DNA from 3 places in the Arthrobacter sp. 05L44 genome. Region 1 is predicted to be linked to each of the others. Evidence: riboswitches for the same ligand, from Rfam matches in the RefSeq annotation. Region 1 holds a riboswitch; each other region holds the start of a gene.
What was found. A riboswitch is a leader RNA that binds a small molecule or an ion and turns the genes downstream of it on or off. The one in region 1 is predicted to bind S-adenosylmethionine.
Positions count from the first base shown of each region.

Region 1 (3,247 bases):
GGCGAACTTGAGCGGTTCGGAGAGACGGGCGACGCTGCTGATGTCAGTCATGAGGTTCCTAACTTCTGGGGTGTGGCGGGGATGCTGTTGCGGTCACGGAGGGCGGCCTGGATGCCGGCGATCGACGGTTCGTTCTGCAGCGACGTGGTGTCGCCGAGCTCGGTGCCCTCGAAGAGCTGCGTCAGCAGCCGGCGCATGATCTTGCCGCTGCGGGTCTTGGGGACATCGGGCACAACGACGACGTCTCGCGGCTTTGCGATCGGCCCGATCGCCTTCGCCACATGCGCCTTCAAATCGGCGGTGATTCCCTCCGTGAACGCTAAGCGGCGGGAGGGGATCGCTGCCGACTCGCGGAGGACCACGTATGCGACGATGGCGTGCCCGGTTTTGGCGTCGGCGACCGGGCAGACGCCGGCTTCCACCACGTCCGGGTGGGACACGAGGGCCGATTCGATTTCGATGGTGGAGAGCAGATGGCCGGAAACGTTCAGGGTGTCGTCCACCCGCCCGAGGATCCAGATGTCGCCGTCGTCGTCGTACTTGGCACCGTCTCCGGCGAGGAACCAGCCCTGCTGCGCGTACTGGCGCCAGTACGAGTCGTAGTAGCGGGCCGGATTGCCCCACACGGTCCGGGCGATCGCCGGGCCGGGGGAGTCCACCACAATAAAGCCCTGCACGCCCGGCGGAACCGTGGCGCCGGCGTCGTCGACGATCCGGGTGCTCACGCCGGGCAGCGGGCGGGCCGCGCAGCCGGGTTTGAACGAGGAGTCGGTCGGGGCGGGCGAGAGGATGGTGGCGCCGGTCTCGGACTGCCACCAGGTGTCCACCACGGGGGCGGTTCCGGCGCCGATGTTGGCCCGGAACCAGCGCCAAGCCTCGGGGTTTATCGCCTCGCCCACCGTGCCGAGGAGGCGGATCGAGGAGAGGTCGTACGTGTCCGGGACACCCTCGGGGAACCAGCCCATCAGGGACCGGACCAGGGTGGGCGCGGTGTAGTACTGCGTCACCCCGTAGCGTTCGATGATTTCAAAGTGCCGGCCCGGGTGCGGGGTGTTGGGGGTGCCCTCGAAGATCACCTGCGTGGCGCCGTTGGAGAGCGGGCCGTAGAGCTCGTAGGTATGCGCCGTAACCCAGGCCAGGTCCGCCGTGCACCAGTGGACATCCCGGTCGCGGAGGGCAGGGTCCGGGTTGCTGAAGAGGTGCTCGAAACTCCAGGACGCCTGGGTGAGGTAGCCCCCGGAGGTGTGGACCAGGCCCTTCGGCTTCCCGGTGGTCCCCGAGGTGTACATGATGAACAGCGGCGTCTCGGCGTCGAAGGCCTCGGCGGTGTGGGCATCCGACGCGGCGCCGACGGCGTCGTGCCACCAGACGTCGCGGCCCGCGGTCATCGGGACCGTGTCCAGCTCACCGGCCGGGGTGGTCCGGTTGACCACCAGGACGTGTTCGATCGCGTTCGTGCCGGCGACGGCGGCGTCCGCGTTGGCCTTAACCGGGACGGCAGCTCCCCGCCGGAACTGGCCGTCGGTGGTGACCAGCAGCTTGGCGCCGGTGTCCTCCACCCGGAACCTCAGGGCCTCCGCGGAGAACCCGCCGAAGACCAGGGAATGGATGGCACCGATGCGGGCCACTGCCAGGGTGATGATCACGGTCTCGGGGATCACGGGCAGGTAGATGACCACCCGGTCGCCCTTGGCGATGCCGAGGTCCAGCAGGGCATTGGCAGCCTTGGCCACCTCGCGCTGCAACTCGGCGTACGTGACAGTGCGGCGGTCGCCGGGCTCGCCCTCAAAGAACAGGGCCACCTTGTCCCCGCGTCCCGCCGCTACATGGCGGTCGACGCAGTTGTAGGCGACGTTGAGCTTGCCGCCGTCGAACCAGCTGATCTCCGGGCCGTGGCCGGCCGCGGGATCGGCCGGGACCCGGCGGTAGGCGGTGTGCCAGGGTTTGGTTTCGCCGGCGGCCGGCTGAGCCCAGTCGAGACGGAGCGCCTGGGTTTCCCAGAACGCCACAGAATCCGGCTCGGGCGTGGCCGCCGCGCCCGCGCCCGGGACCCGGACGGGAGCGGGCAGGGTGGACGTGGTTTCAGGGGTCATGTGCAGCACTCCATCGGTCCTGGCAGTAGCACCCTCGCCGTGGCGGGGGTTGCTGCGGCTTCATAGGTCCAGGTCCCTCAGCCGCTCGGGATGGTCACTACCTACTAGAACCGAGATGCACGATTCTGCAAAATCCAGCCACACGTTGCTGTAATATTCACTGGCGCTCCTGATGTGGTATCAAAATCAGTCATTTATTCGACAATCGTGCGCGCCGGGCGCAGGAGTAGGGTTAATGCATGGTCCACGTTAACGATCCGGCAGTCATTGAGCGCCTTATGCGAACCAAGGGCACGTGGGCGGTGGTGGGCCTGACCACCAATGAATGGCGGTCGGCCTTTGAGGTCTCCTTGTACGTCCGCGACCGTATGGGCATGGACATCATCCCCGTCAACCTCCCGGGCGACGACGTCCACGGGGAAACTGGGTACCGGTCCCTGGCGGAGATCCCCGCCGCGAAACACCCGATCGACGTCGTGGACTGCTTCGTCAACTCCGGGAAGGTGGGCGCCGTCATTGATGAGGCCATCGCCATCGGCGCCAAGGCCGTCTGGCTGCAGCTGGGCGTCTTCGATGACGCCGCGGTTTCACGCGCCACGGCCGCCGGACTGGACGTCGTGGTCAACGAGTGCCCCGCCCGGCTGGGGTGGCGGATAGGCCTCTAGCGGCGCACCCAGCACCTGCCGCACGGCGCAACGGGAGTCGGTTACAAAATGTGACCGACTTTTTCCGTATTCGCCGCCTGCCGTGTGAGATGGACTCGTAACCATCCCGAGCGGCTGAGAGATCTGGCTCTGTGACGCCGCAGCAACCCCCTCATTGAGGACGGTGCTACCGCCAGGACCGATGGAGAAGGCGCCGTCTTCCGCTCGGATTTGCGGCCCACGCGGCTTGAATCCCGGAAGCAGCGCTTTCCCGGCATACGCCAGGAGACCGCATATGAGTACTGAAACCCGCCCGCAGAAAATGACCGGGAAGGTGGCCGTTGCCAGCTTCATCGGCACCACCATCGAGGGGTACGACTTCGTCCTGTACGGCCTGGCCGCAGCGACCGTCTTCGGCCCGCTGTTCTTCGCCCCGGCCGCCCCGCTCGTGGGCACCATCGCAGCCTTCGCCACCTACGCCGTCGGCTTCGTCGCGCGGCCGATCGGCGG
Region 1 is NZ_JBFTNS010000003.1:258,397-261,643, forward strand. It holds gene sfnG (dimethylsulfone monooxygenase SfnG) at 1-51, opposite strand, end outside; gene acs (acetate--CoA ligase) at 48-2,093, opposite strand; SAM riboswitch class I at 2,101-2,190, opposite strand; gene AC1DHY_RS09995 (CoA-binding protein) at 2,333-2,758, shown strand; SAM riboswitch class I at 2,857-2,946, shown strand; gene AC1DHY_RS10000 (MFS transporter) at 3,033-3,247, shown strand, end outside.

Region 2 (3,247 bases), on a different contig from region 1:
GGTGGTGGTCGCCGCCGCCAACCCGGAGCCCCGCACCGGGTTCATCGACCGTGCCCTCGTGGCGGCCTACGACGCCGGCATCGAACCGCTGCTCCTGGTCACCAAAGCGGACGTCAAGGACCCCGCCGAGCTGCTCGCCAACTATCAGCACCTCGACTTCCCCGTCATCATTTCCAAGACGGCCGACTCGGCCGCCTCGGGCATCGACGCCCGCTCGGACGACGGCCTGTCCGCCCGGCTGGACAAGAACGCGGTCTCGCAGCTGCGCGGGTACCTCGACGGCAAGGTCACCGTCATGCTGGGCCATTCCGGCGTCGGCAAATCCACCATGGTCAACGCGCTCACAGGGGCCGAACGTGCCACCGGCGGCGTCAACGCCGTGACCGGACGCGGCCGCCACACCTCCTCCTCCGCCCTGGCGCTGAAGGTCAACGACGCGCCCGCCGGCAGCTGGATCATCGACACCCCCGGCATCCGTTCCTTCGGCCTGGCCCACGTGGACCCGGACCGGATCCTGCGTTCGTTCCCCGACCTGGAGCCGGGCACCGCGGACTGCGAACGGGGCTGCAAGCACGACGCCACCGCCGTTAACTGCGGCGTGGACGCCTGGGTGCAGGGCGGCCACGCCGGACCGTCCGGCCCTGCGCGCCTTGCCTCCCTGCGCCGGCTCCTCGGCACGGATCCGCGCATGGAAGCACAGGAAACCAAGGAGCTGGGCAGCGTCTCCTAACAGGGTCCGCCCGGCCGGCAGCGACGTGGCCTCCCGGTCCCGGGAGCTTTTTGACGGTAGCTTGGAGGCATGAGCCAACCCGCTTCGAGCTACAACGATGACCTGCGCCTCGCCCATGTACTGGCAGATTCCGTAGATTCCCAGACCATGAGCCGCTTCAAGGCGCTCGACCTTCGGATCGAAACGAAGCCGGACCTCACCCCCGTCACTGACGCCGACAAGTCCGCCGAGGAAGCCATCCGCGGCCAGCTGTCCCGCTCCCGGCCGCGCGACGCGGTCCTGGGCGAGGAGTTCGGCAGCTCCGGCCACGGCTCCCGCCGCTGGATCATCGACCCCATCGACGGAACCAAGAACTTCGTCCGCGGCGTCCCCGTCTGGGCCACCCTGATCGCCCTCGTGGACGAGGGCGAGCCGGTGGTCGGCGTCGTCAGCGCCCCGGCCCTGGGCAAGCGCTGGTGGGCTGCCAAGGGCGCCGGCGCCTACATGGGCCGGTCCCTGGCCGCCGCCACCCGGCTTAAAGTCTCCAACGTCTCGCGCCTCGAAGACGCCTCGCTGTCCTACTCGAGCCTGGGCGGCTGGAAGCAGCGCGGCAATCTCGACGAATTCCTCGGCCTCACCGAGGAAGTCTGGCGCACCCGCGCATACGGCGACTTCTGGTCTTACTGCCTGGTGGCCGAGGGTGCCGTGGACATCGCCTGCGAACCCGAGCTCAACCTTTACGACATGGCGGCGCTGGTCCCGATCGTGACCGAGGCCGGCGGGCGATTCACCTCCCTCGAAGGCGAGGATGGCCCGTTCGGCGGGAACGCGCTCGCAACGAACTCCATCCTGCATTCGGAAGTCCTCAAGCGCCTTAACCCCGGCCTCGACGACCTCCTCTAGCCCGCTCCGCGGCAGGCAGCCGTAACACAACGCTTCACATTCCGGACCTCCCTTTCCCGGGCGGCACGCCATGTCCTAGGCTCGAACCAGGTCACGAGTGCCAGCGCTAAACCCCGGTTTGCTGGCCGGCAACCCTCCATTCGCGGCGGGGTGCCCCGGGTGACGACCTGGCCGGTCCGGAGCGGACCCGGCAAGCGCGGATCCCCTGTGAGCGGGGTCCTTTCAAGCGAGGTCCCATGACGACTGCCACCATTTCCACCCACCCCACCTCTTCCGCCGGCGCCCAGGAGCCGGCCGACACACGGTTCAACGCCGCCCGCAGGCCGCTGTCCGCCGTGTCCGGCGCCGAAATCCAAGCGCCGCTGATTCAGGGCGGCCACGTCCGCTACGCCAACCTGGACTACGGCGCATCGGCGCCGGCCCTGTCCGTGGTCTCCGCCTACCTCAACGAGATCCTGCCGTACTACGCCAGCGTCCACCGCGGCGCAGGCTACGCCTCGCAGCTCAGCACCTCGGTCTACGAAAACGCCCGGAACATTGTCCGAGGCTTTGTGGGCGGCCGTGCGGACGACTCGGTGATCTTCACCCGGAACACCACCGACTCCCTGAATCTCCTGGCCGGTTGCCTCCCGGCGGTTGACGGACGCCCTACGGGCGAGGTGCTCTACCTCGACATCGAACACCACGCCAACCTGCTGCCCTGGCAGAACGTCCCGCACCGCAGTGTGGTCGCGGCCCCCACCCTGGCCGGCACCGTGGCGCGGCTCCGCCAGGAACTCGCCCGCGGCGGGGTGAGCCTGCTCGCCGTCACCGGCGCGTCCAACGTCACCGGCGAGATCCTGCCCATCGGCGAGCTCGCCGCCCTGGCGCACGAGTTCGGCGCCCGGATCGCCGTCGACGCCGCCCAACTGGCCCCGCACCGCAGGATCAACATCAGCGCGGACGACGTCGACTACCTCGCGTTCTCCGGCCACAAGCTCTACGCCCCGTTCGGCGCCGGGGTGCTGGTGGGCCGCCCGGACTGGCTCGACGCCGGAACCCCGCACCTGGCCGGAGGCGGCGCCGTGCGGGACGCGAGGCTCGACTCCGTCAGCTGGACCACGGGACCGGCGCGCCACGAGGGCGGCTCCCCGAACGTGCTGGGGGCCGCTGCCCTGGCCCGGGCCAGCCAGGTCATCGAGGCGCTCGACGACGCGCAGTGGCACGCCCACGAAGACGCCATCCGGTCCTTCCTGGTGGAGGGACTGCAACGGATCGACGGCGTGAGCGTCCACCACATTTTCGAGGACACCGCCGCCGGTAACGGGCCCGGGACGATCGGCGTGGTCAACTTCTCCGTGGCCGGGTACGACGCCGGCCTGGTCGCCGCCTACCTCTCAGCGGAGCATGGCATCGGCCTGCGCGACGGCCGGTTCTGCGCCCACCCGCTGCTGAAACGGCTGGGCCTGCCGGCCGGGTCACTCCGTGCCAGTTTTGGCCTCGGGTCCCGCCTCGACGACGCCCAGCGGCTCCTGGCCGGGCTGCAGGAGCTCCGGCGCAACGGGCTCGGCTGGGACTACGTGGTGGACGCGGGCCGCTGGGTTCCGGCCAACGACACCCGCAGCTATCCGCACTGGGCACCCAACACCCCGGGCA
Region 2 is NZ_JBFTNS010000001.1:175,402-178,648, forward strand. It holds gene rsgA (ribosome small subunit-dependent GTPase A) at 1-730, shown strand, start outside; gene hisN (histidinol-phosphatase) at 800-1,612, shown strand; SAM riboswitch class IV at 1,702-1,815, shown strand; gene AC1DHY_RS00815 (aminotransferase class V-fold PLP-dependent enzyme) at 1,849-3,247, shown strand, end outside.
Region 2: linked by a shared signal. The riboswitch ahead of AC1DHY_RS00815 (aminotransferase class V-fold PLP-dependent enzyme) and the one ahead of acs (acetate--CoA ligase) in region 1 are both predicted to bind S-adenosylmethionine.

Region 3 (3,247 bases), on a different contig from region 1:
GGAGGGTGACCAGCGGAAACCGCGAGCCCCAGGGCCGCCCGTCCGGCGCGGCGGTGGAGGGCCCGGTGGAGCCGTAGCAGCCGCCGAGGATGTTGATGGAGACGACGAAGTACTTGTCCGTGTCCACCGGCGCCCCGGGGCCGGCCAGCTGCTCCCACCACCCCGGTTCGGCCCCGGCGCCGCGGGTGACATGGGTGTCGCCGGTGAGGGCGTGCTGGATCAGCACCGCATTGGATGCGTCCGCATTGAGCGTCCCCCACGATTCGTAGGCGAGGGTGACGTCGGGAAGGGTGGCCCCGGATTCAAGGACCAGCGACCCCACCTGCACGAGCTGCACAGTGCCATCCGGGACAGTGCCATCCGGGTCAGCGCCGGCCGGTACAGCGCTGGCGGAGGATTGGTTTTCGGGTACACTCGTGCGGGTGACGGCAATCGTCATGTGAGGACCTAACTTCGCGCTTGCCCGCCGTCAGCTGACCGGCAGGCCAGGTCTTCACCCGGGGCACCCCGCCGCAGAAGGAGGGTTGCCGGCCAGCAAGCCGGGGCTGTCACTGGCACTCATGACCTGCCTTGATTCTACGAAAGCCGGCGGCGCCAGCGCGAAGATTGTGACGGCTGTGTGACAGCCAGACCCCGGCGCCGCCGCCCCTCAGGCGTCCTTCGCGGCCCGGAAACCGGCGTCGAGGTCGGCGAGGATGTCGTCGATGTGCTCGAGGCCCACCGAGAGCCGGACCAGCCCGGGATTGACGCCGGCCACCGCCTGCTGCTCCGGCGAGAGCTGGCTGTGGGTGGTCGACGCCGGGTGGATGACCAGGGAACGCACGTCACCGATGTTCGCCACGTGGGAGTGCAGTTCCAGGGCATCGACGAACCGCTTGCCGGCCTCCGCTCCCCCGGCGAGGTTGAAGGCGACGACGGCGCCGGTTCCCTTCGGCCCGTACTTGCGGCCGCGCTCGAACCAGGGGCTGGACGGCAGCCCGGCGTAGGCGACGGATTCGACGTCGTCCCTGGCCTCCAGCCATTCGGCCACGCGGGTGGCGTTGGCGACATGCCGCTCCACGCGCAGGCTCAGGGTTTCGATGCCCTGGGCGATCAGGAAGGCGTTGAACGGCGAGACGGCGGAGCCGAGATCGCGCAGCAGCTGGACGCGGGCCTTGAGGATATAGGACAGGTTCGCGCCCAGTGCCCCGTCCGCCCCCAGGTCCCGGGCGTAGACGAGGCCGTTGTAAGTGGGATCCGGGGTGTTGAAGCCCGGATAGCGGTCCGGGTCCTTGCCGAAGTCGAAGTTGCCGGAGTCGACGATCACGCCAGCGATCGCCGCACCGTGACCGCCGAGGTACTTGGTGGCCGAGTGGACCACAATGTCGGCACCCCATTCGATCGGACGGATCAGGTACGGCGTGGAAAGCGTGTTGTCCACGATCAGCGGGACGCCGGCCTGGTGGGCCACGTCCGCGATACCCTCGATGTCCAGCACGTCCTGGCGGGGGTTGGAGACCACCTCGCCGAAGAACAGTTTGGTATTCGGCCGCACGGCGTCCCGCCACTGGTCCAGATTGTCGGGGTCCTCGACGAAGGTTACTTCGATGCCGAACTTCTTCAGCGAGTGGGCCAGCAGGTTGTAAGTTCCGCCGTACAGGCTGGGACTGGCCACCACGTGGTCGCCTGCCTCGGCGATGTTGAGGATCGCGAAGGTCTCGGCGGCCTGGCCGGAACTGAGCAGGAGCGCCCCAAGGCCGCCTTCCAGGCTGGCCACCCGCTGTTCGACGGCGTCCTGGGTGGGGTTCCCGATCCGGGTGTAGATGGGCGCGAGTTCGGCGAGCGCGAAGCGGTTGGCGGCGCTTTCGGCGCTGGGGAAGACGAACGACGTCGTCTGGTAGATAGGCAGTGACCGGGCGCCGGTGGCAGCGTCCGGCTCCTGGCCGGCGTGGATCTGGCGGGTTTCAAAGGACCAGGCGTTGGACATCGGAGTGCTCCTTGTTACGGGCGCAGCCCGACTCCGGCCTCGGGGCCGGGACGGCGCTGGCAGCCGCGCTTGCCCGCCGGCGGGCGCCGGTGGGCCAGGTCTTCACCCGGGGCACCCCGCCGCGTTTGGAGGGTTGCCGGCCAGCAAGCCGGGGCTTGATGCTGGCGCTCATGACCTGGATTCAGTCTAGGAAGCGGTCCCGGCGGCAGGATAGGTTTGTGACGAAAATGAAGAACGACGGCGTGCGCAGGGCTCGGAAAAGGACATCCCACCTGGGTTAGGACACCCTAAGCTGAGAGCTCCATCACAAAGTGCCAAGATGATGGCATGCGCATGGATCACGTCTCTTACGCCTGTGAACAGGATGGCCTGGCTGCCACCACCGAACGTATCGCTTCGGCCCTTGGGGTCGAGGCCGTCAAGGGCGGAGTCCACCCCCGGTTCGGGACCCGCAACATGATCATTCCGCTCGCCGGGCACAAGTACCTTGAGGTCGTGGAGGTCCTGGACCACCCGGCGTCGGACAAGGCACCCTTCGGCCAGGCCGTCCGGGCACGCTCGGCGGCCGGCGGGGGCTGGATGGGCTGGTGCGTCGAGGTCGACGACCTCGGCCCGTTCGAGGAACGCCTGGGCCGCGCGGCCGTCAACGGCAACCGCAAGTTCCCTGACGGACGGGAACTGGTCTGGAAGCAGATCGGCATCCTCGGCCTGATCGCCGACCCGCAGGTGCCCTACATGCTCAAGTGGGAAGGCGATCCCGCGCTGCACCCGTCCAACGCCTACGAGAGCAGCGTCAAGATGTCTGCGCTCACCATCGCGGGTTCGGCCGAGCGGGTCACCGAGTGGCTGGGTGAACCGGTGGGCAAGCCGCTGGAGGACGTGGACGTGAACTGGCTGGCCCCGCACGGGACGCCTGGGATCCTCTCCGTCACGTTCGAAACGGATTCCGGCGCCGTCACTATCTGACGGTTTCCCCTACACTTCGGCCGCCAGCAGCGGGTGCCAATGATGCCACCCACCGCCGGCGGCCGAATTCCTTTAAGCCGCTGGTCCCGTCTGCTGGTCCCGTCTCAGGCCTTCAGCAGGTCCGGGTGGTGCACTTCCACCACGTTGGGGTGTGCCCGCAGCCGGTAGCGGAGGGCGTTGTCACCATAGGTCTCCAGGATCGGACTGTTGGTGGGGTCCACGGACAGTCCGCGGGCCTGGGCCTGGAATTCCGGGCTGACGGCCAGCCGGGGCATGGTGGCGTCCAGGGCCGGGTTATAGAAGAACGGCAGGGAG
Region 3 is NZ_JBFTNS010000008.1:22,194-25,440, reverse strand. It holds gene metX (homoserine O-acetyltransferase MetX) at 1-439, opposite strand, end outside; SAM riboswitch class IV at 451-566, opposite strand; gene AC1DHY_RS13795 (bifunctional o-acetylhomoserine/o-acetylserine sulfhydrylase) at 650-1,966, opposite strand; SAM riboswitch class IV at 2,027-2,142, opposite strand; gene AC1DHY_RS13790 (VOC family protein) at 2,294-2,932, shown strand; gene AC1DHY_RS13785 (isopenicillin N synthase family dioxygenase) at 3,037-3,247, opposite strand, start outside.
Region 3: linked by a shared signal. The riboswitch ahead of AC1DHY_RS13795 (bifunctional o-acetylhomoserine/o-acetylserine sulfhydrylase) and the one ahead of acs (acetate--CoA ligase) in region 1 are both predicted to bind S-adenosylmethionine.